3 regions of the Erwinia pyrifoliae DSM 12163 genome follow, and region 2 is predicted to be linked to each of the others. Evidence: predicted binding sites of a transcription regulator. Region 2 holds the regulator's gene; each other region holds the start of a gene.
What was found. Region 2 encodes LexA, which represses DNA repair genes until DNA is damaged. Its sites were predicted from a motif close to TNCTGTATGTACATACAGNA; they were not measured.
Positions count from the first base shown of each region.

Region 1: a site for LexA is predicted at 6,463-6,482, ahead of EPYR_RS07955 (YebG family protein). Genes of this name have one in related genera too.
Region 3: a site for LexA is predicted at 4,841-4,860, ahead of uvrB (excinuclease ABC subunit UvrB). Genes of this name have one in related genera too.

Region 1 covers NC_017390.1:1,795,133-1,803,131, reverse strand. The annotation lists gene EPYR_RS07990 (TIGR04086 family membrane protein) at 1-626, opposite strand, end outside; gene EPYR_RS07985 (DUF2511 domain-containing protein) at 1,092-1,427, opposite strand; gene EPYR_RS07980 (hypothetical protein) at 1,477-1,734, opposite strand; gene EPYR_RS07975 (DNA polymerase III subunit theta) at 1,941-2,171, shown strand; gene exoX (exodeoxyribonuclease X) at 2,317-2,982, shown strand; gene EPYR_RS07965 (S9 family peptidase) at 2,979-5,039, opposite strand; gene EPYR_RS07960 (sugar phosphate isomerase/epimerase family protein) at 5,294-6,106, shown strand; gene EPYR_RS07955 (YebG family protein) at 6,148-6,447, opposite strand; gene purT (formate-dependent phosphoribosylglycinamide formyltransferase) at 6,586-7,764, shown strand; gene zwf (glucose-6-phosphate dehydrogenase) at 7,966-7,999, opposite strand, start outside.
Region 2 covers NC_017390.1:3,631,354-3,639,352, forward strand. The annotation lists gene EPYR_RS16475 (conjugal transfer protein TraF) at 1-591, opposite strand, end outside; gene zur (zinc uptake transcriptional repressor Zur) at 1,066-1,575, shown strand; gene EPYR_RS16485 (CsbD family protein) at 1,651-1,860, opposite strand; gene dinF (MATE family efflux transporter DinF) at 2,075-3,397, opposite strand; gene lexA (transcriptional repressor LexA) at 3,580-4,188, opposite strand; gene EPYR_RS16500 (diacylglycerol kinase) at 4,299-4,664, opposite strand; gene plsB (glycerol-3-phosphate 1-O-acyltransferase PlsB) at 4,792-7,215, shown strand; gene ubiA (4-hydroxybenzoate octaprenyltransferase) at 7,311-7,999, opposite strand, start outside.
Region 3 covers NC_017390.1:2,649,723-2,657,721, forward strand. The annotation lists gene moaB (molybdenum cofactor biosynthesis protein B) at 1-496, opposite strand, end outside; gene moaA (GTP 3',8-cyclase MoaA) at 512-1,498, opposite strand; molybdenum cofactor riboswitch at 1,489-1,624, opposite strand; gene EPYR_RS12000 (gluconeogenesis factor YvcK family protein) at 1,789-2,697, shown strand; gene uvrB (excinuclease ABC subunit UvrB) at 2,740-4,764, opposite strand; gene EPYR_RS12010 (ABC transporter ATP-binding protein) at 5,693-6,409, shown strand; gene bioD (dethiobiotin synthase) at 6,462-7,130, opposite strand; gene bioC (malonyl-ACP O-methyltransferase BioC) at 7,123-7,881, opposite strand; gene bioF (8-amino-7-oxononanoate synthase) at 7,862-7,999, opposite strand, start outside.

The DNA.
Region 1 (7,999 bases), 1.8 Mb from region 2:
TGACTCGCCAGGTTTTTAGCCGCACTGGCTAAATCGTCGCCCGCCGCTTCAAGCTGTGACTGCAGATACTCAGGCTGGAGTTCTTTGATGCCGCTTTTTTTCAGGGCTTCCATAACCTGTTGATCGGCATCCTGGGATTGCAACTTGGTATTCAGCCCAAGGCGGCCGTAAATCTTCTCACCCATATTGCCCGCGCCCTGAGCGGCTTGTCCGGCAACACTCCCGATCCCACTCGCCATGCTTCCGGTTGCAGAGGCAATGCCGCCCACCGCGTTACCGGCCGTATTTAATACGCCACCAACGGCAGCAAATCCAAGAATGGTGGCCACCAATAATGAGGTCGCCCAAATCAGAAAGCCGTGAATAGCACCATCAGCACCTGCCAGCCGTCCGGTAATAAAACCGCCACAGGCAAGACTAATGATGACCCCAATAACAGACCAGGCCAATACGGCCGTGTCTGCACCATTAACAATATCATCTGATTTTGGCGACAACATCGATAAGCCGAGGCTTGTCCCGAGGGTAGTAAGCAGAAGTGATACAGCTATTGCGGTCACTACGCCAGCGATAATACTGCCCCAGGAGACGCGTTTAGTCATTGCCAGTTCGTTTCTAAGTTCCATTTCTCACTCCGGTTTATATAACAATCAATAACTGCTTTCAGCGTTAACAGTATAGATGTCAATTTGGTTTCTTCCCGGAATCAGCTGAAATATTTGTGAATTTTTTCTAATCGTTAATGACGGTAAAACGCGCAAGGTTAATGACGTGGCCGGAGATGGATTTATCAATCGTTAACTTACATCAGGGATAATTAAGATATTTATCAGGCAAAAAAAAGACTGAAGACAAATCCTGTCTTCAGTCCAAGGTAATGGCTCTTGACAGAGCCGTGCGCTAAAAGTGGGTGTTCTTGCAGCCGTTGTGGCCTGGTACTTTTAAGATAGACCAGCAGCGGAGGAATTCCAGCTGACGATAAACGGCAAGGCGTACAATCATTAGCATTGTGATGGCGGCTACAAATTTGAGGCATGATACTACCCTGTGACCGCTGCATCTCAAGGCTTAAGGCACGCCCGTTGACGGCCTCAGTGACAGAGCTTCGCGGCACGGGCCACAATCGGTGCCAGACTTTTTTTCTGTCCGGGATGGTATGGGTCGTCTGCCAGAACCTTCGCTATGGGCACTCCCTTCATCTGGCCCGCCTGCACTTTGGCTTCGGCTGCGGCATTTAATGGATACTGCACCAGCGTGCCGTCGTTAATAGCAAACAGTATGTTGCCCTTCTCGCAGCTCAGCATCATCTCTTCACGCGTGAATGGCCAGTCGTTTTTACCCATATCGAAACGGCTTACGGTTTCAATACCGGCCACTGCGCTGCTGCTGATGCCCAGTGCCAGGCATGCTAATGCCAACTTTTTCATTTTGTTCTGTACCTCAAACGATATCACTTAAATCTGAAGGGTGAATAATTTAGCCTGCCCGGCTAATGGCCTGGGCCGGTTCCAGCCAGGCAAACCCGCTTACGGTCAACAGCACCGCTGCAGCCAGAATGATTTCCACCAGGGTAGTGGTGATAAACTGCTGTTGCCCGTGCGCCCCACCGATCAGCGCCAGCCCCAGCGCAATATGGCCATAGCGCGAAAAGCGCATCAGGCTTTGGCTAAGAGCAGCGTGCAAGCGCAAAGGTGCGAGAATTACGCTAACTATTCCCGCCCAGGCCAGCGGCATCAGCACGACCTGTGCAGATAACGCCCCAGGATAATACCCCTAATTCGCATTGATCCTTACAGGCGATGCAGCGGCTTGCTGCCAGAGGGCAAAAGAATACTCCGCTTAAAAAGCAGTGTCGAGGTAACGCCAGCAATCAACGGTCAGCAGGCTTGCTAATCCGTGCTTTGTGCATTATTTTCTGCCTCAAACTGGGGGGATACATCATGAGCTACAACCTGGCCACATTGCCACAGGAAGAAAAAGATAAGGTCAACGTAGACCTGGCCGCCGCCGGAGTGGCTTTCAAAGAGCGGTATAATATGCCGATCGTCGCCGAAATAGTTGAACGTGAACAGCCGGAAGCACTGCGTGACTGGTTTCGACAGCGCCTGATGCACTATCGTCAGGCTTCGCTTTCGCTCTCAAGGCTGCCGTACGAACCTAAACAAAAATAACGGTGCCATTTATTCACGCGATAGCAACCAGTGGTCAGCTGCTGGTACGAGTAAACAGATAATCAGTATCCGGCGTGCGGCTGACCATTGGCAAGCAGGAGCCTTTTCGTTACCCTGCACGTCAGTTTTATCATCGGGAGAAGCTATGTTCAGGGTTATAGACACGGAAACCTGTGGCCTGCAGGGCGGAGTGGTTGAAGTGGCTTCGGTTGACGTTATCAGTGGACAGATCCTCAATCCAATGAGCGATCTTATCTCACCTGACCGGCCAATCAGCCGTCAGGCCATGGCCGTCCATAAAATCACCGAGGCGATGGTGAGGGGAAAACCGGCCATAGAACAGGCGATAGGCCGCTATCACGGCAGCCCCTTCTATGTAGCACACAACGCCAGCTTTGACCGCCGCATGCTGCCTGAAATGCACGGGGATTGGATTTGCACCATGACCTTAGCGCGCCGCTTATGGCCTGGCCTGAAATACACAAATGAAGCGCTACGCCAGTCTCTGCAACTGGAGGTTTCACCACCAGCCGATTTACACGCTCACCGGGCATTATATGACTGCTACGTCACCGCTGCGCTATTGATGCGTATTATGTCGTTCAGCGGCTGGGATGCTGCGGAAATGCTGCGCCGGATGCAGGTTAAGGGGTCGAGTAGCTGTTTTCCTTTTGGCAAATATCGCGGACAAAAGGTTGACGATGTGGCGAAAAAAGATCCGGGCTATTTACAGTGGATGCTAAAAAAAATCCCGGATCTCAAACCCGACTTACGCAGCGCCATGCAGCGGGCATTAAGCGAGTCCGATTAAACCACCTGGCTGGCCAGCAGGCCCGTCGCCAGCGCGATCAGAAAGGCATATTCCATCACTAATCCTTCATGAGCCTTGAAGCGCCCGGATTTGCCGCCGTGGCCGGCATCCATTTCGGTGTGCAGCAGCAGCAGATGGTCGTCGGTTTTCAACTCGCGCAGCTTCGCCACCCATTTTGCCGGCTCCCAATACTGCACCTGGGGATCATGCAGCCCGGTAGTAACCAGCAGGTGCGGGTAAGACTGCGCTACCACGTTGTCATACGGGCTGTACTGCCGGATGTAGCGATAATATGGCTCATCGGCCGGATTTCCCCACTCGTCATATTCACCGGTGGTGAGGGGTATGGTTTCATCCAGCATGGTGGTCAGCACGTCCACAAATGGCACCTGCGCGACCACTCCGTGGAAACGGTTCGGCACCATGTTGATCACCGCGCCCATCAGTAAGCCCCCGGCGCTGCCCCCCATTGCGTAAAGTTTTTGCGCGTCACCGTAGTTTCTCGCCACCAGCGCATCGGTAATATCAATGAAGTCATGGAAGGTGTTCATCTTGTTGAACAGGCGTCCGTCGTCATACCAGCGTTGCCCCATTTCCCCTCCGCCCCGGATATGCGTCAGAGCATAGACGAACCCACGGTCGAGCAGACTGAGACGGCTGGCGCTGAAGTCGGCATCCATACTGCTGCCGTAGGAGCCATAGCCATAAACCAGCAGCGGGTTGGTTCCCGGCTGATAGCAGTCCCGGCGATAAACCAGCGAAACCGGCACTTCGACCCCGTCGCGCATGGTCATCCAGTGGTGCTCGCTACGATACAATAAGGCGTCAAAACCTTTTACTTCTGTCTGCTTCAGAACCTGCCGCTCACCGCTATCCAGATCGCGTTCATACAGCGTGTCCGGGGTGGTCATTGACGAATAGCCATAGCGCAGCTTGCTGGTTTCAGGGCTGGGGTTGTAACCAATCCAGGTGACATAAGCCGGATCGTCAAAGGCAATCGTGTAGCTTCTGCCGCTTTGCCAGTGGATCTGGCGCAGGCTGGATAATCCGTGCTGACGCTCTTCAACGACCAGCCAGTCGCGGAACAGGGAATAATCTTCCAGTACGATATCGTCACGCGCAGGGATCACCGTCTGCCACTGATGTTCATCAGCCTCTGCGCTGCGATACAGAGCAAAGTTCTTACCGTCGCGATTAGAACGTATATAGAAATTGCCCTGATAGTGATCGACGCTGTATTCATGGTCTTTACGACGTGCGCTAAACCGCTGCGGCTGCGCATTGGCCTGCTGCGCATCCAGCAGCATGACTTCGCTGGTGGTGCTGCTGCCAAGTACGATAGTAATAAACTGCTCTGAGGTGGTCTTATCAAGGCCGACATAAAAAGTGTCATCCTGCTCTTCATACACCAGCTGGTCCTGCTGCTGTGGAGTACCGAGCGAATGCCGCCATACCTGATAAGGCAGCAAAGTCTGTTTATCCTTCAGCACATAATAGAGCGTCTGTGAATCGCCAGACCAGGCCATGCTGGAGGAGACGCCCTCCAGCACCTCGGGATACCACTCGCCGCTGTGCAAATGACGTAGACGAATGGCATATACCCTGCGCGACAGAAAGTCTTCGGCCACCGCCATTGTCTGGTTATCCGGGCTGATGGCCACGCCACCCAGGGTATAAAACTCGCTGTCGGCAGCACGCTGGTTACCATCCAGCAGCGTGTCCCAGACTTCCGGCGTGAGGGTGTCCGCTGGCTGACGGGTATACAGGGTATATTCGTTGCCTTCCTCATAGCGACTTTGATAGCGGAAGCCGCTTTTAACATAGGGCACGGAATGATCCCGCGCCGGTATACGCCCAACGATCTCCTTTAGCAACTGCGCCTGGAGTGCCTGTTGCGGCTGAAGCTGCTGCAGACAAAAGTCGTTTTCAGCGCTAAGGTGCGCCAGCACCTGCGGATCTTCACGTCGATCGTCACGCAGCCAGTAATAGTTGTCGGTGCGCGTATCGCCATGCAAGGTCATAACATGGGGTATTTTCTTTGCTTTTGGTGGCGTCATATTTCGTTCGCAATGTGAGTTCAGGTAGGTCAGGTTGACACCTGGCTGGCAGATTGCCAAGTAAAGATAATGCGCCAGTGGAACGATTGACGTCGATCACCGGGCGTCTCAACAGCGACGTAAGGAAATGTCAAAGGAGGCAAAGACGATAACACGTCATCTTAATGCGCGCACATCATGTAAAAGGCGGGTTTGCGCCAGCCGTTATTGGCTTCTACCCTGAAAGCAGCAAGAAAAAAAATAAGGAAACGACGGTGAAGCTTTCAGACAACCCATTATTTATCAATACTATTCTGCTTGGCGGTAGTAGCGAAGAGAAATTACGCGCGGCCGCTGCGGCGGGGTTTCAGCAGGTGGAACTGTGGCAGCAGGATGTGGCAACAGCAGCAATGGGCGCTGCTGGCCTGGCCAATCTCTGCTCACGGCTGGCGTTATCATTGACGGATTACCAGGTGTTGATGGACTTTGATGGCGCACCGGATGAGATGCGCAATAATAAGCGTAACGAAGCCCTGGAGATGATGTCAACCGCACAACGATTGGGAGCCACTACGCTACTGGTCCCTGCTTCGACTCATCCCGCATGTTGTCAGCAGCGAACAGAAGAAGATTTACGCTGGCTGGTACAGCAGGCGGCACGCCACCATCTGCGCGTGGCCTATGAAGCGATGGCGTGGAGCCGGCACATTAACAACATCGCCGCAGCATGGCAGCTGGTGAAGCGCATCAATGCACCCAATCTGGGGCTGGTGGTCGACGCATTCCATATCTTTGTTTTGCAAAGAACGCTGGCAGATCTGGAAGGCATCCCGGCCGGCAAGATATTCCTGGTGCAATTGTCGGATCTGGATACCCAGCCGGATGCGCAACAGTTAAAAAAGGTTGCCCGCCATGACCGCCTGCTGCCAGGCGAAGGCCACTATCCGTTGCGGGCGCTACTAGAGCGCCTGCAACAAATTGGATACCAAGGGCCAATCGGACTTGAAGTCTTCAACGATCGGCTGCATCAGGCCGATCCCGTTATCACCGCAAAGGCGGCGATGGCGGCGTTACGCCAGCTGATGTAACCCGGCCAGATGGCCACGCCAGCTGGCCCGTCCTGGTGCACTCAGCCCGCTACCGCCCGCAGTTTGCTTTCGCTCACGTCGTCGCTTTTATCGGCGGCGTTTTCATCAGGCAGCCTGCCGGTGCGCAGGATCTGCTGCAGCACGTCTTTGTTTTCCGCCATAAAAAGCCCCAGCGATTCGTTCTGCTGATCCTCCATGTCCAGCGGACTGGCCGCCAGCCAGTCAGAGAACACTTCGGCCATATCGAGCATTTTGTCGTAGGCATCCGCCTCTTTTTTACTGGCAAACGTCATCTTTTCTTCACCTTTTCTGACGACGATATATTGAATTTCGACAGCCATAATTTCGCCCTGTTTAACTGTGTTTTTATACAGTATAGCAGCATGGCTTTTTTTCCTCAAGCGCCGGATGACGGATGAACACGCAAACGTTTTCGTTTATACTGCTGCGGTTTTTTTTAATCTACTCAGGTGGCGATGATGACAACTCTTGGAACCGCTCTGCGCCCGAATGCAACGCGCGTAATGCTGTTAGGATCGGGTGAACTGGGCAAAGAAGTGGCGCTGGAATGTCAGCGTTTGGGCGTGGAAACGATCGCGGTAGATCGCTACGCGGATGCCCCGGCCATGCAGGTTGCCCATCGCAGTTATGTGATCAATATGCTGGATGGCGCGGCTCTGGCAGCGCTGATAGCTAAAGAAAAGCCGGATTTTGTGGTGCCTGAAATTGAAGCCATCGCCACGGATATGCTGGTCGAACTGGAAAAACAGGGCCAAAATGTGGTTCCCACCGCCCGCGCCGCACGGTTAACTATGAATCGGGAGGGCATTCGCCGCCTGGCGGCAGAAGAGTTGCAGCTTCCCACTTCGGACTATCGCTTCGCCGACAGTTATGATGCATTTTGTTCCGCAGCACAAGCTATTGGCTTCCCGTGCATTATTAAGCCGGTGATGAGCTCCTCCGGCAAAGGCCAGAGCTTTATCCGCAAGGCCGCACAGCTGGCCAACGCCTGGGAATATGCTCAGCAGGGTGGCCGTGCAGGTGCCGGGCGCGTGATTGTTGAAGGCGTGGTGAAATTCGATTTTGAAATCACCCTGCTGACCATCAGTGCCGTGGATGGTATTCATTTTTGCGCGCCCATTGGCCATCGCCAGGAGGATGGCGATTATCGTGAGTCGTGGCAGCCACAGCAGATGAGCCAGCTGGCCCTGCAGCGCGCCCGGCAGATTGCCGAAAAGGTCGTGGCGGCTCTCGGTGGTCACGGCCTTTTTGGCGTGGAGCTATTTGTCTGTGGTGATGAGGTGGTGTTCAGTGAAGTGTCACCGCGCCCGCACGATACCGGCATGGTCACCTTAATTTCACAGGATGTTTCTGAGTTCGCCCTGCACGTTCGCGCTTTCCTCGGTCTGCCGGTGGGGGCAATACGTCAATATGGGCCGGCGGCATCGGCGGTTATCCTGCCGGAGCTACACAGTGATAACGTTCATTTTGCCAACCTTTCAGCCGCAGTCGGCGCGGGTCTGCAGGTTCGTCTGTTTGGCAAGCCGGAAATCCAGGGTAAACGCCGTTTAGGCGTCGTGCTGGCAACCGGGAGTGATATTGAGGATGCGGTACAGCGCGCCACAACGGCTGCCGCCGGCGTCAACGTCAGTGGCTGATAGCTACCGGCGCTACCGGGGGCGAATCAAATCTTCGCCCCAGATACTGCCTGCCGTGCCAGTTGGGTAATGTGATGGTCATCCCCTGTTTCCAGCGCATCGGCTGGTAACTGCCCGGCGAGCGTCGGCTTATTGTGCATAACCCACTATTTTTAGTGAAAAAAAAAGCCCGCCGAAGCGGGCTGCAACATTCAGCTCAATTTATTCAAATTCATTCCATGAGCGGCCATCACGG
Region 2 (7,999 bases):
GGAGGTCAGCTGGTCATCAAAAGACGGGAATAACGTCGCGTCTGCGATCCCTTGTAACAAGTCGATATCATGTTGGGTGACATTACTGGTGCCATAGGCGGTGCCGTAAGCTTTAGTGACGAAGGCAAAGGGTAGCGTGTCGTCAGGGATCGTGACGGCGAGAGCCGCACCGGCCTGACCCCAGGCATTTTCACCACGGATGTCGCGCAGTCGGTTAGCCAAATCGCCGCTGGCTGCGCGCAGGCGGGGAATATCTTCAAAAGTGATGTTATCCAGCATGGCCTTGTAGCGTTCGACGGTATCCGAAAGGTCATCGACCTTATCAACCAGTTTGTCTTTATCGCTGAGCTGCGCACCGGCCGCCGGCAGAATAATACTGACTGTGTCCTGTGGCTGAGCTTTGACGATCAACGCGGGGTTAGCCAGAACCGCCGATCCATAGGTGGAAGAAGCTACGCCAGTTCCACCCATTGCATCGTTGCGGGCATCAAAATAATTACCGGCAGCCAGCGCACCCAACGGGGCTAATAAGAGTGCAGGCAATGCTACAGAGGGTTGAAACGTGGATAATACTCTGAATTTATTTGTCATTTTCCCTTAACTCGACCTAGAAATGAAAATGCGAATGCTAAAAAGTGCGCAGTGCTCTTATCCCTTTATAATGGACGTAGAGTCTGCATTTCATTGCTGTGAATTCAGTGAAGATAAGGGGGCTGATTAGTTTATTGTCTCTTTATAGATCTGCTATAAAGCTTACCGTTACGCTTCAGGTACGGGTTTTAGTATCGATTATTTTCAGCCTCTGCTCAAAGGATAATCAAGATAGTTAAGTGATGTAAATATATTTTATCGTTTCAGATGATTTAAAATGCTAAAAACAGTAGGGAATTAGCATTAAAAGTCAATATTTTCATAATGTTAAATTAAAAAACCCGTCGAAATATAATCTTCAGAATAATTACTTAAGAGGCAACTAAAAATGGCCTTAACGGTGGCAAACTCGGCGTTTTGTACCAGACGTGATAAAATAACATTCTGATTCACGCATGATGAGAAACAACAAACATGACCAGTGTTGAAAAAATTCTGACGCAGGCAGAAATCTTCTGTCAACAACGCGGCGTGCGGCTGACGCCACAACGTCTCGAAGTTTTGCGCCTGATGAGTAAGCATAACGGAGCGATTAGCGCTTACGATTTACTGGATTTATTGCGTGCTTCTGAGCCACAGGCAAAACCTCCAACCATCTATCGCGCACTGGACTTTCTGCTGGAGCAAGGCTTCATTCATCGTGTTGAATCGACTAATAGCTACGTGGTCTGTCACCATTTCGAGCAGCCTTCACACACCTCGGCGATGCTGATATGCGATCGTTGCGGTCTGGTTACGGAGCAGCGGGCAGATGGCGTGGAGGATATATTGAAATCGCTGGCTCTGACGTCAGGTTTTGCCCTTGGACACAGCGTGATTGAAGCGCATGGTTTTTGTCGGCAGTGCGGAGAAATAGAGGCCTGTACTCATCAGGATGCCTGCCATCACGACCACAGCGTGCAAAGTAAGAAACGCGGGCGGTAAACGCGTATTAGTAGCTGTGTTGGCCTGAATTGGGTGGCACTGTCCTTGTGCCAGGCCAGAAGCTTTGCCCGCTAATTACCAGCGATGATCGTGACGAGTTTCCCAGTCGCTTAACTCTTTCTCGGCCTGTTCTTTCTGATAGCCATAGCGTTCCTGAATCTTACCGACCAGCTGATCGCGTTTGCCTTCAACAACCGTCAGATCATCATCGGTCAGCTTACCCCACTGCTCTTTAACTTTACCTTTAAACTGTTTCCAGTTACCGCCGGCTTCGTGTTTATTCATAATATGCATCCTCTACCTTGGGTTAAAACAGCTATTTAGCTTCATAGTTCGGCTTATAACCAGATTAATATCTGGTAAAGAACCTGACACAGAGACAATGGTAGTAGAGAAATAGCACTGCGGAAGTCAACCCGCTGGTTATCGGTCGGAATAATATAAAAAATAGTTCTAAATCAGAATGATATAAGGCACCCAGGCTGAGTAATAAATTTTGTCAACGAACAAACCAGCTGCCGTTACGCCAGTGCCTCCGCCATATCACCCACAGCGTAATACCACGCAGCAGCAGAAATACGGTTACGGCCAGCCACAGGCCATGATTGCCCAACCACGGCATGCTAAGCAGCGTCAGGGCAAAACCCAGCGCGGCGACCGCCATACCATTACGCATTTCTCTGGCGCGTGTAGCACCGATAAACATGCCGTCCAGCAAATAACAGCCAACGCCTGCTAACGGTATCAGTACCTGCCACCACAGGTAGCGATCCGCCAACTGGCGCAGCGGTTCCAGTGACGTCAGCAGGACTACAATCTGCGATCCGCACATGGCATAGATTAGCGAGAAAGCCAGCGCTACCAGCAGCGCCTGCCGACAGGCAGAGCGCCATACGGTGAGTAACTGCTTACTATCACCAGCCCCGAAAGCTTCCCCGGAGCAGGCCTCGACCGCATAGGCAAAGCCATCAAGGGCATAAGCGGTGAAGGTAAGGAACATCAGCAGCACCGCATTGACCGCCACCACGTCATTCCCTAAGCGTGCGCCAAGGAGAGTCAGGGTGGCAAAGCAGATTTGCAGCAATAACGAACGCAGCATAATATCGCGATTCAGTCGCAGCAGGCGCGTCAGATCCCCACGCCATGCCTTAAGCATCAGACGCAGCGACAGCCCGCGCAGCACCATTACCCGCCTGACCAGCAGCAGCCCGACGATCAGACTGATATACTCGGCAATGGCCGTAGCTGCGCCCGCTCCCTGCACGCCACATTTAAGGCCAACCACAAACCACAGGACCAGCAGGATATTCACCAGGTTGCCAACGACCATCAGGATCACCGGCGCACGAGCATATTGCACGCCCAGCAGCCAGCCAAGCAGCACCAGGTTTACCAGTGTGGCAGGTGCGCTGAGCCAGCGCACCTGCATAAATAGTGCCGCCTGATGCAGGACCTGCTGGCTGCCGCCGGTCAGTTTCAGTGCCAGATGGATAAGCGGCGTTTTCAGGGCGATAAACAGCCCTCCCGCCAGCAGAGCCAGCAGAAGTGGCTGCATTAACGCCCTGCCCAGCGCGAGTTTGTCGTTAGCCCCAAACGCCTGCGCCGTAAGCCCGGTGGTACTCATGCGTAAAAAAAGCAGCAGCATAAACAGGAAGCTGGTCACCGTGGTGCCAATCGCCACGCCGCCGAGATAAGCAGCGCTGTCAAGATGGCCAATGACAGCGGTATCTACCAGCCCCAGCAGCGGGACGGTGATATTGGAGAGGATCATGGGCAGCGCCAGCCGCCAGAGATGTTTGTCAGCAGGAGATAATAAACGCATTAACACCTTTGTGTGCCGGCAGCAGGTGGTACGTTAGCCGCCCTCTTCTCCCCGCATCGCTTATGCTGGCGGGCGCGTTGGCTAATCGCCCTGCTGCAACTCGCATTATCTTGAGTAAAATGGCTGCTTCGGGGAGCTACGCGCCGTGGGTACAGCGCGCAATATTCGGTAAAGGACGACGTTTAAAGCCAGTTTCCGTTGCGGATGACGCCAACTGCCAGCCCTTCAATGGTCAGCGTTTGCTGACGCAGGTCGACCACAATCGGCTGGAACGCCGGATTTTCTGGCAGTAGCTCCACCATATTTCCATTTTTTTTCAGCCGCTTAACGGTAACTTCATCATCGATGCGTGCCACAACAACCTGACCATTGCGCACATCTTCCGTTTTATGCACCGCCAGCAGATCACCATCCATAATACCGATATTTTTCATTGACATACCGCTAACACGCAGCAGGAAATCGGCACCTGGTTTAAACAAGCCCGGGTCAACCTGATAGTGCCCTTCGATATGCTGTTCTGCCAGCAGCGGCTCACCGGCTGCTACCCGGCCAATCAATGGAAGCCCGACCTCTTCTTCCATCATCAGGCGGATACCGCGTGAAGCACCAGAGACAATCTCAATTACGCCTTTACGCGCCAGTGCTTTAAGGTGCTCTTCAGCCGCATTTGGAGAGCGGAAACCGAGCTGCGCGGCTATTTCTGCCCGAGTCGGGGGCATACCGGTTTGATTAATGTGGTCGCGAATCAGGTCATAAACCTGCTGCTGCCTTGCCGTTAGTGCTTTCATTCCGCCCCCCTGGTTGTTTATACAGTCGACTGTGAGTATATACAGGTATTTCTGTATTGAAAACCTAAAGCTGGGCTAAATTCAATTTGTTGAGTTTTCTGAGTGACTCATCACAAAAGCGGCAGCAGCAGCATGATCCAAACTAAGACGGCCAACAAAATCGTTATCAATACGGCGGCGGAACCCATGTCTTTTGCCCGGCCGGCGAGGGGATGGATTTCATGACCAATACGGTCTACGACCGCTTCGATGGCGCTATTCAGGATCTCGACGATGATCACCATCACGACGGAGCCTATCAGCAGCACACGAGTTATCGCGTCGACATTAAGAAAACCAGCAATAACAATGGCGATAATCGCTGCCGCAGCTTCCTGGCGAAAGGCCGCTTCATGCCGCCATGCGCCGCGCAGACCTTTCCAGGAATACCCGGCAGCCTTAATAATTCGCATCAATCCGGTAGCGTTATTTGCCATAATGAGATAGTCCTTTAAGAAGTTGAATGTCATTCACTGGATGTTCTGGTTTTGTAACATCACAGATTCCGCTGGCACTTTCTGGTATGCTTGCGTCGCTTTGCTAACAAGAGGCTTTATTTTATCTATGTCAGGTTGGCGTAATTTATATTATAACTTATTGAATTTACCGGTTAAATTACTGGTAAAAAGTAAAGCAATTCCGGCCGAGCCGGTTGCTGAACTCGGGCTTGATACGTCGCGCCCTATTATGTACGTACTGCCTTATGATTCAAAGGCCGATCTCCTTGCGCTGCGCGATCAGTGTCGCAAACAGGACTTGCCCGATCCGCTGGAACCGCTGGATATCGATGGCAATTTGCTGCCACGCCACGTCTTTATCCATGATGGCCCGCGCGTATTCCCCTATTTCGTCCCGAATCTGGAGTCGGTTAAGCTGTTCCATGACTATCTGGATTTGCACCGCAACCATCCGGAACTTGATGTCCAGATGGTGCCCGTCTCGGTGATGTTTGGACGCGCCCCAGGCCGCGAGGTGCAGGGCGACGATCAGCCGCATCTGCGCGTGCTGAACGGCATCCAGAAATTCTTTGCCGTATTGTGGTTAGGCCGTGACAGTTTTGTGCGTTTCTCACCGATGGTGTCGCTGCGCCACATGGCAACAGAACACGGCACCGACAAAATTATCGCCCAGAAGCTGGCCCGCGTTGCGCGCATGCACTTTGCCCGCCAGCGTTTGGCGGCAGTCGGGCCACGCCTGCCGGTACGTCAGGATCTGTTCAATAAACTGTTACAGTCCAAGGCCATCGCTAAAGCGGTAGAGGATGAGGCGCGCAGCAAGAAGATCTCCCACGAGAAAGCGCAACAGAATGCGATAGAACTGATGGAGGAGGTCGCTGCCGACTTCTCTTACGAGGCGATTCGCCTCACAGACCGCATCATGGGCTGGACCTGGAGCAAACTCTACCAGGGCATTAACGTTAACGGCGGCGAGCGCGTGCGCCAGCTGGCGCAGGACGGGCACGAAATTGTGTATGTGCCGTGCCACCGCAGCCATATGGATTATCTGCTGCTCTCTTACGTGCTGTATCACCAGGGTCTGGTACCGCCGCATATTGCCGCCGGGATTAACCTGAATTTCTGGCCAGCCGGGCCGATCTTCCGTCGCCTGGGCGCGTTCTTTATTCGCCGCACCTTTAAGGGCAACAAACTTTATGCGACGGTGTTCCGTGAATACCTCGGCGAACTGTTCACCCGTGGTTATTCGGTTGAGTATTTCGTGGAAGGTGGGCGCTCACGTACTGGCCGTTTGCTCGATCCCAAAACGGGTACGCTGTCGATGACCATTCAGGCGATGCTGCGCGGCGGCAATCGCCCCATCACCCTGGTGCCGATCTACATCGGGTACGAACATGTGATGGAAGTAGGAACCTACGCCAAAGAGCTGCGCGGAGCGACCAAAGAGAAAGAGGGCTTTATGTCGATGGTACGCGGACTGCGCAAGCTGCGTAACCTCGGCCAGGGTTACGTTAACTTTGGTGAGCCGCTACCGCTGGTCAGCTACCTCAACCAGCAGGTGCCAGAGTGGCGTGAGGCCATCGATCCGATTGAATCCCAGCGCCCGGCATGGTTAACCCCGGCGGTTAATGATATTGCGCAGCAGGTCATGGTACGGATTAATAACGCCGGGGCGGCGAATGCCATGAACCTGTGTGTTACCGCGCTGCTGGCTTCACGTCAGCGCTCCATGACCCGTGAACAGCTCACCGGGCAGCTTGACTGCTACGTACAGTTGTTACGTAACGTGCCGTACTCTCCTGACTCCACCGTGCCAGCCCTGGCGCCTGAGGCACTGCTTGAGCACGCGCTCGGCATGAATAAGTTTGAGCTGGAGCAGGACAGCATTGGTGAAATCGTCATTCTGCCGCGCGAGCAGGCGGTGCTGATGACCTATTATCGCAATAACATTCACCATATGCTGGTCATGCCGTCGCTGATCGCCGCCATTCTGATGCAGCACCGCGAAGTGAGCCGCAGCGAACTGCTGCGCCAGGCAGGCGTGATTTATCCTATGCTCAAAAGCGAACTGTTCCTGCGTTGGCAGGAGCAAGAGCTGCCTGACTTGCTGGACGCATTAGTGGCTGAAATGGCTCGCCAGGGGCTGCTGATAGCGGAAGATAGCCGTCTGCGTCTGAGCGCCGCGCGTTTCCACACCCTGCAATTGCTGGCCGCCGGCGTACGCGAAACCCTGCAACGCTACGCCATTACTTTCTCAATCCTCAGTGCCGATCCGACGATTAACCGTGGCACGCTGGAGAAAGAAAGTCGCACTATGGCGCAGCGCCTGTCGGTGCTGCACGGTATTAACGCCCCGGAGTTCTTCGACAAAGCGGTATTCACCTCTCTGGTGTTAACCCTGCGTGATGAAGGCTATATCAGCGATTCCGGCGATGCTCAGATTGAGCGTACCGGGCAGGTTTACCAGCTGCTGGCTGACCTGATAACACAGGATGTGAGAATGACCATTGAGAGTGCGGTCGGGCACGAGTGATGTGGTGTGGCGGTCGCGCCGGGCAAAACGGTGCGACCCGATGCATCAGAGCCGCTGGTTTTCCAGCGGCTCTTTTTATTATCCAATGCTGATTATTATCCGATGCTGAGCGCCACGCCGATAAACAGCAGCAACCCTACCCAGTTGTTGTTCAGAAAAGCCTTGAAGCACAGCTCGCGCTGACGCCGGGCGATCAGCTTTTGCTGATAGATAAACAGCGCGCCCGCAGCCAGAACCGTGCCGTAAAAGACCCCGTTCAGCCCCATCCGCCAGCCAACCAACGTCAGCAGAAGCAATGTCGCCAACTGCAACATGCCAATAATCAGTTTGTCATAACGGCCAAACAGGATTGCGGTAGATTTCACGCCGATTTTCACATCGTCATCGCGGTCAACCATCGCGTATTGCGTATCGTAAGCCACCGTCCAGCAAATATTCGCCAGGAACAGCAGCCAGCAGCTTAGCGGCACGCTTTCGCTCACCGCCGCCCACGCCATCGGGATCGCCCAGCCAAACGCCGCCCCCAGCACCACCTGTGGCAGATGGGTGTAACGCTTCATAAACGGGTACATCCAGGCCAAACCCAGCCCGCCCAGCGACAGCCAGATGGTCATGCTGTTCATCGTCATTACCAACGCGAAGGAGACAAGCACCAGCCCGGCAAACAGCAGCTTCGCCTCGCGCGCTGTCACCGCGCCGCTTGGCAACGGCCGCTCACGGGTGCGCTTAACGTGTCCGTCAATTTTGCGGTCGGCAAAATCATTGACGACACAGCCCGCCGCAC
Region 3 (7,999 bases), 980 kb from region 2:
AAACAAAATGACAGGGGCGGGTACGGGCATCAAGCTGGTGCTGAATAATGCGTTCCCAGGCAAGCTGGCAGGCAGCGGTTGAACCGGGAACGGCGAAAATCAGCGTACCGTTAGCGATACCGGCCAGCGCGCGCGATTGCAGGGTTGCAGTGGCGATATCCTCCCAGGAAATCATGCGGAACAGTTCGCCGAACCCCTCGACTTCACGGTCGAACAATGGCCTGAGCGCTTCCGGAGTGGCGTTTTTTTCGTTAAAGCCGGTGCCACCATTGATCAGCACCACTTGCACATCCTTACTGGCAATCCAGCTGGACACCACCGCGCGGATGCGGTAACGATTGTCCGGGACAATCGCATGATCCAGCACCTGATGCCCCGCCCCGGCCAGCGCTTCACGCAGATAGCTGCCGGAACTGTCGCTGTCGGCGCTATGACGATCGGAGACGGTCATCACCGCCACGTTAAGGGGGATAAAATCGCTGCTGCCTTTTCCCATAATCAAATCCTTAGCTTAACCGCCAATAAATGAAAGATTCTGTGTGATACCGCTATTGCCCTGATGCAGAAAATGCGTCTGTTTTTTCGTTAACAGGCTGCCGGCAATACGCGCCTGTAACTCCGCCTGCTGGTCGTCATGCGCCAGCAAATCTCTGAGCGGCACGCCGCCGTCGCCGAACAGACACAAATGCAGGTTGCCCGTAGCCGAGACGCGCAAACGATTACAGCTGGCACAGAACTCTTTTTCATAAGGCATAATCAGGCCAATTTCGCCCTGATAGTCTTGATGACGGAATACCTGCGCCGGGCCATCGCTGCGCTCGCGCACCTGGAGAACCCAGCCCTGCTGCAACAGGCGGTTGCGGATAACGCTGCCGGAAATATGGTGTTGACGAAACAGCTCTCCGCCATCGCCGGTTTCCATCAGCTCAATAAAGCGCAGCTGGATGGACCGGGTGCGGATCCAGTCGAGAAAGGTATCGAGGCTTTGGTGATTGACGTCACGCATCAACACGGTGTTCACCTTGACCTTGCTGAAGCCGGCGTCAAAGGCCACATCGATACCGCGCATCACCTGGTCGAATTTATCCTGTCCGGTGATGGCGTGAAACTGGCGGGCGTCCAGACTGTCGATGCTCACGTTGAGCGCGTTTAGTCCGGCAGCGCGCCAGCGCGCCACATCGCGTTGCAGGCGGTAACCATTAGTGGTCACCGCCAGCTGGCGAATGGCCGCATTTTCACGTACCGCAGCGATAATCTCGGTGAAATCACGGCGCATGGAAGGCTCGCCGCCCGTCAGACGCACTTTTTCAGTGCCGGCAGCAGCGAACGCACGCGTGACGCGCCGGATCTCATTCAGCGTCAGAAAGCGTTTATTTTGCGCGCCCTGGGGCTGATAGCCATTGGGCAGACAGTAGGTGCAACGAAAGTTACACACGTCGGTGATCGACAGACGCAGATAGTAGAACCTGCGCGCGAAGTTATCAGTAAATTGTGACACAGGTAACACCTTTCCAAAACGGGAGATGCAGGCATTTCTTTCTGCACCCTGGCAGCGCGATGGCTGCGGCCAGGACACCATATCCAGCGGGACACAGGTATCAGGGCTTTAGTGCGGTATGCCGACATCGGCAAACCGTGGTGGCGGGAATGTTAACGCTAATATTGTGTGCTGACCAGAACAGAGTTTCGCTATGTATTTTTATATATAGCGAATTTTAGCGACATTTTCCCCGACGAATAGCGTAAAATATGCGGTGATAATCTGTTGAAAACAACCTGGATAATATGATGCGCAATCGCACTTTAGCTGACCTCGATCGCGTGGTGGCTTTGGGGGGTGGACACGGACTGGGCCGCGTGATGTCCGCCCTGTCACCTCTGGGTTCCCGCCTGACCGGCATTGTTACCACCACGGATAACGGCGGCTCCACCGGTCGCATCCGGCGCTCCGAAGGGGGAATTGCCTGGGGAGATATGCGTAACTGCCTGAATCAGTTAATTGCCGAGCCGGGCGTGGCATCGGCAATGTTTGAATACCGCTTCAACGGTCATGGCGAACTGGCAGGACATAACCTCGGCAATCTGATGCTGAAAGCACTCGATCATCTTAGCGTACGGCCTTTAGAAGCCATTAATGTGATCCGAAATCTGCTGAAGGTTGACGCATTCCTGATCCCGATGTCCGAACAACCGGTCGATCTGGTGGCACGGGACGTTGACGGGCGTCTGGTCTATGGCGAAACGGACATTGACCTGATGGCGCTGCCACCACAGGAGCTGATGCTCTCACCGGCGGTTAGCGCCACGCGTGAAGCGGTAGAGGCGATTGGCCAAGCCGACCTGATCCTTATCGGCCCCGGCAGTTTCTTTACCAGCCTGATGCCGGTACTGCTGCTACCGGAGATTGCACAGGCGCTGCGCCGTACCACGGCGACGATGGTATTCATCGGCAATCTGGGTAAAGAACTGAGTCCGGCGGCTGCCGGGATGACGACCGCTAACAAGCTGGAAATGATGGAAAAGGTGATAGGGAAACAGGTGGTTGATGCGCTGCTGCTGGGGCCATGCGTTGACAGCGCCCGGCTTGGGCAGCGCCTGGTTATCCAGCAACCGCTGGAAGCAGAGGATATCCCCTACCGTCATGACCGCCAGCTGTTGCGCAAGGCACTGGAACGGGCAGTGCAGTCAATGAGGTAATGGCCGTTTACCGGCGGGCTGCGCCCCCGGTAACGGCGCCAATCAGGACGCCGCGATAAACAGCTCGCGCACCTGGTGCAGCTGGTCACGAACCTGGGCGGCCTGTTCAAATTCCAGATTCTGTGCATGCTGCTGCATCTGCGCTTCCAGCTGGTGGATGCGCTTTTGCAGTCCCTGCGGCGACAGATCGACGTAGGCCGGATCGTCTTCGACAATACTGCGCCCTTTCATATTACGCGGTTTGGCTTTGTTCTTCGCCAGCCCCTGGCCCAGCTCCAGAATATCGGAGATTTTCTTGTTAAGGCCCTGCGGGACAATGCCGTGCTCTTCATTGTGCAGCTGCTGCTTCTCACGGCGACGTTCGGTTTCGCCAATTGCGCGCGCCATCGACGGGGTGATTTTATCGCCGTAGAGGATCGCCTTACCGCTAAGGTTACGCGCAGCACGGCCAATAGTCTGGATCAGGGAACGCTCAGAACGCAAGAAGCCCTCTTTGTCTGCATCGAGGATGGCCACCAGCGAAACCTCAGGCATATCCAGCCCTTCACGCAGCAGGTTGATCCCTACCAGCACGTCAAACTTGCCCAGCCGCAGATCGCGAATGATTTCCACGCGCTCCACGGTATCAATGTCCGAGTGCAGATAGCGCACCCGCTCACCGTGCTCTGTGAGGTATTCGGTTAAATCTTCCGCCATACGTTTGGTCAGTACCGTGACCAGCACGCGTTCGTTAATCGCCACGCGCTGGCGGATTTCAGAAAGGAGATCGTCCACCTGCGTTGCCACCGGGCGCACTTCAACAATCGGATCGAGCAGTCCGGTAGGACGCACCACCTGGTCGATCACCTCGCCACCCGATTTTTCCAGTTCGTAATGACCCGGCGTGGCGGAAACGTAGATGGTCTGCGGTGCCAGCGCTTCAAACTCTTCAAACTTCATCGGGCGGTTATCCAGCGCTGACGGCAGACGGAAACCGTACTCCACCAGCGTTTCTTTGCGCGCCCGGTCGCCACGGTACATGCCGCCTATTTGCGGAATAGTCACATGGGATTCATCAATCACCAGCAGACCGTCGGCGGGCAGATAGTCAAACAGCGTGGGTGGCGCTTCGCCCGGCCCGCGTGCGGACAGATAGCGCGAGTAGTTTTCAATCCCGGAGCAGTAGCCCAGCTCGTTCATCATCTCAAGATCGAACTGGGTGCGCTGGCTCAGGCGCTGCTCTTCCAGCAGTTTGTTGTTATCCAGCAGCACCTTTTTCCGTTGCACCAGCTCTTCTTTGATCTCTTCCATCGCCTGCAGGATGCGCTCGCGCGGCGTCACGTAGTGGGTTTTGGGATAGATGGTATAACGCGGGATCACCGACTCAATCTGGCCTGTTAACGGGTCAAAAATGGACAGCCGCTCCACCTCTTCGTCAAACAGCTCCACGCGCAGCGCATAATCATCAGACTCCGCCGGGAAGATATCGATAACCTCTCCGCGTACGCGGAACGTACCGCGCTGGAAAGCCTGGTCGTTGCGCGCATATTGCAGCTCTGCCAGCCGGCGCAGAATGGCGCGCTGGTCAATCACCATACCGCGCGTCAGGTGCAGCATCATTTTCAGATAGAGATCGGGGTCACCGAGGCCGTAAATCGCCGATACCGATGCCACCACCACCACGTCACGCCGTTCCAGCAGCGCTTTAGTGGCCGACAGACGCATCTGCTCGATGTGTTCGTTCACCGAAGCGTCTTTTTCGATAAAGGTGTCCGAGCTGGGAACGTAAGCTTCAGGCTGGTAGTAGTCGTAATAAGAGACAAAATACTCTACTGCGTTATCCGGGAAAAACTCCTTCATTTCGCCGTACAGCTGCGCCGCCAGCGTTTTGTTTGGAGCCAGCACCATCGTCGGGCGGTTCAGGTCGGCAATCACGTTAGCCACGGTAAAGGTTTTACCCGACCCGGTCACGCCGAGCAGGGTTTGATGCGCCAGGCCGTCTTCCAGCCCCTCTTTCAGGCGACGGATAGCCTCCGGCTGGTCACCAGCGGGTTTAAATTCGGAGTTGAGTTTGAAGACTTTGCTCATTTCAGGCTACCTGATGAAGATGGACACGAACCAGCATCTCATTCTACCCGGCTCTGACGATTTTGCCAGCAAAAAACACTGGATATAATCACAGCTATACGCCATGATGCCGTTTTGTCGGCCAGAGATGCTGTATTGCCCGGCATGGTGCCAGGAGCTGAACCGGGTAAGCAAAGAGCTTATCCCCACAGGATTCAGATTTTACTGTTTGTCAAGAGCGCCGGCTGAAAGTCTTCACCAATGGATTCCATCAGTAAGAGATTATTGATTTTATATAACCAGTTGATTTTAAGCATATATTCAATAAAGCCGAGTTTCGCACCAACCCGCAGCAAAGCCGCGTCCGCTCTCGTATTGCGCTAGTTTTCACAGTCTAATACACAAGGTTATCCACAGGAATGGTGGATAACTGTCTACAGCGCTTGAGACGTCTGATGTGTATAACTCATCCCCATGTACGGTTAAGTCCGGTAAATATTTTTTTTCTGCGGTTTTTTTAGCGCCGCCGTCACACCGTTACGCACTGAAAAACACATTTGACCGCATCCTGGCGCATCTTCTCTGTGATACCACGTTGTACAGGCTGGTTGCCAGCGGATCCGGCACTTGCACCATCACTGATTAGCAGCAGGCACTGACCCAGTGCAAAATGCTATTTACCCCGCTGAACAGTTTAGCTGCGCTCATCAATAACCTGCACCAGGGTGCAGGCAACGCGAAAAGCCGGCCTCATCACTCACCTGGCGCGATGATTGCATGGTCATGATAATGACATAGCATTACGCTGCAATGCCTGATGCTTTCACAACACCATAGCGAAAAGCATCAAGCCGCAACGGTTGTTCATGGTACGCCAGACTGTTTGCCATACGACAAAGAGCGTAAGCAAAACAGGTGCGATCTAAAACTTTCTGGAGGAGAGTGTCAGATGCTCAGTTTACGTTCAGTCAATCAGTTCTACGGGCAAAACCACATTTTGTGGGACGTCGATTTGGAGCTTGAACCCGGTACCTGCACCGGTATTCTCGGGCGGCAGGGCATGGGGAAAACCACGCTGGTAAACTGCATTATGGGACATCTGCCGATCAACAGCGGCTCCATGACATGGCAGGGTGTCAGCGGGCCGCCACAGGATCTGCTGCTGCAACCGGTGGAAACCCGCGCCTCGCTGGGGATCGGTTATGTGCCACAAGGACGGCACATTTTCTCTCAGATGAGCGTTGAAGAGAATTTGCAAATCGCCCTGTTGGCCGGTGCAGGTATGGCATGCCACAGGGCGATCCCGAAGAGGGTTTATGATCTGTTTCCTGCGCTGTGGTCATTGCGCCACCAGCGCAGCGGTGAGCTGGCCATCGACCAGCAGCAACAGCTGGCGCTGGCGCGTGCGCTGGTATTGCAGCCCAGGCTGCTGATTCTGGATGAACCCACGGAAGGCATGTCACCGTGGCTGGAAGAGGAGATGGGAAATCTGATCCATCGACTGAGTCACGATTTTGGTATGACTATTCTGCTGCTGGAACAGCGCCTGTCGTTTATCCGTCGCGTAGCCGACTATTTTCTGTTGCTGCATCGCGGACGTAATGTGGCTCACGGCAAAGTGGCGCTGCTCGATGACCGCGTGGTCAATACGTGGCTGGCGGTGTGATCGCCACGGCTGGCCAGCGGCACGGGCCGTTTCACCACCTGGCCGGAGAGGATCATGGCAGGGTGAGATAACGGCCGAGGTGGTCCCGACCGCCCCCAGCCAGATGGGGAATTTCACCCAGACAGGGCGCGGCTATCAGCGCGTTCAAGGTGGCCAGATACTCCCGGTGCCGTTTGCCTGCAGGCTGGATGCCATTGGCTATCCAGCCCGCCAGCGGCAGACCACTGGACAGCACCGCCCCGGCGGTCAGCAGCGCATGGTTAATACAGCCCAGCTTTACCCCTACCACCAGAATCACCGGCATCTGCTCCTGCTCTACCCATTGTGCGAAGGTCAGGCTGGCTGCAAGCGGCGTCAACCATCCTCCCGCTCCTTCGGTTAACACCCATTCAGCCCGCTGTGCCACCGCCGCCAGTCCGGCAGAAAGCTGGCTGGCGGCGATGGGCCGCTGCTGCTCCGCGCTGATAATATGCGGTGAAGTCGGCTCGGCAAACGCCAGCGGATTGACCATCTCATACGGCAAGCGCACGCTGCTGTACTTCTGTAGTGCCAGCGCATCCTCATTACGCAGCCCTTGCGCGGTGACTTCACAGCCGGTGGCCACCGGTTTGTAACCTGCACAGCGGTAGCCCCCCGCCGTTGCCGCCTGCAGTAACGCGCAGCTGGCGACGGTTTTGCCCACTTCCGTATCGGTCCCGGTGACAAACCAACGTTTACTCACGCTCAATCACTCCTGATACCAGTTGATAACTTAACAGGCAGCCGCGCGCATCGCGCTGCCAGACCTGCTCCAGCTGTTGTAGCTCGCGCCGACTTATCATGCCATTCGAACGCCCCTGATGCAGATGGGTTGCCCCAATCCCCTTCAGCGAACGCAGCGCGCTGAGCACGTCCGGGAAGGCCAGCGTTAGCGTATAACCGGCCAGCGTCAACGCCAGGCTACCCGCCGCCTGCTCAATCACCGGCAGGCTGGCAAAACGGTTGAGCGGTGCACTGCGCCCGATCTGCTGCCAGGCCGCGCTCACTTCCTTGAGCGACCCCTCCGTCAGGGTGGAAAACAGCACCTGCCCGCCCGGTTTCGTGACGCGCCGCAGTTCCCGCAGCGCCAGCGGCAGGCTGCTGCACCACTGGACGGCCAGATTGCTCCAGCAGCGGTCAAAACTGGCGTCGGCGAAGGGTAAGGCTTCGATGTCGCCAGGCAGATAACAGTCTGCCGCCTGATTTTCCCGCGCATGCTGTAACATCTTTTCTGACAGATCGAGCGCGGTAACCCAATGCCCACCCGCTCGCCAGCGCTGGCTGAACCAGCCGGTGCCACAGCCTGCGTCGAGCACCCGCAGCGCATTACCGGGGCGGGCATGTTCCAGCAGCCGCTCGCCGCACTGACGTTGCAGCTCTGCATGCTGGTTATAGCTGCGGGCGGCGCGGCCAAACGCCGCCGCCACGGCCTGTTTATTCACCGTCTGTGGCATACAGTCCCTCCAGCAGGCGGTCGATATCATCCGCCCGGTGGGCGGCGCTTAGCGTAATGCGCAAGCGTGAGGTACCGGGCGGCACGGTGGGTGGACGGATGGCGCTCACCCAGCAGCC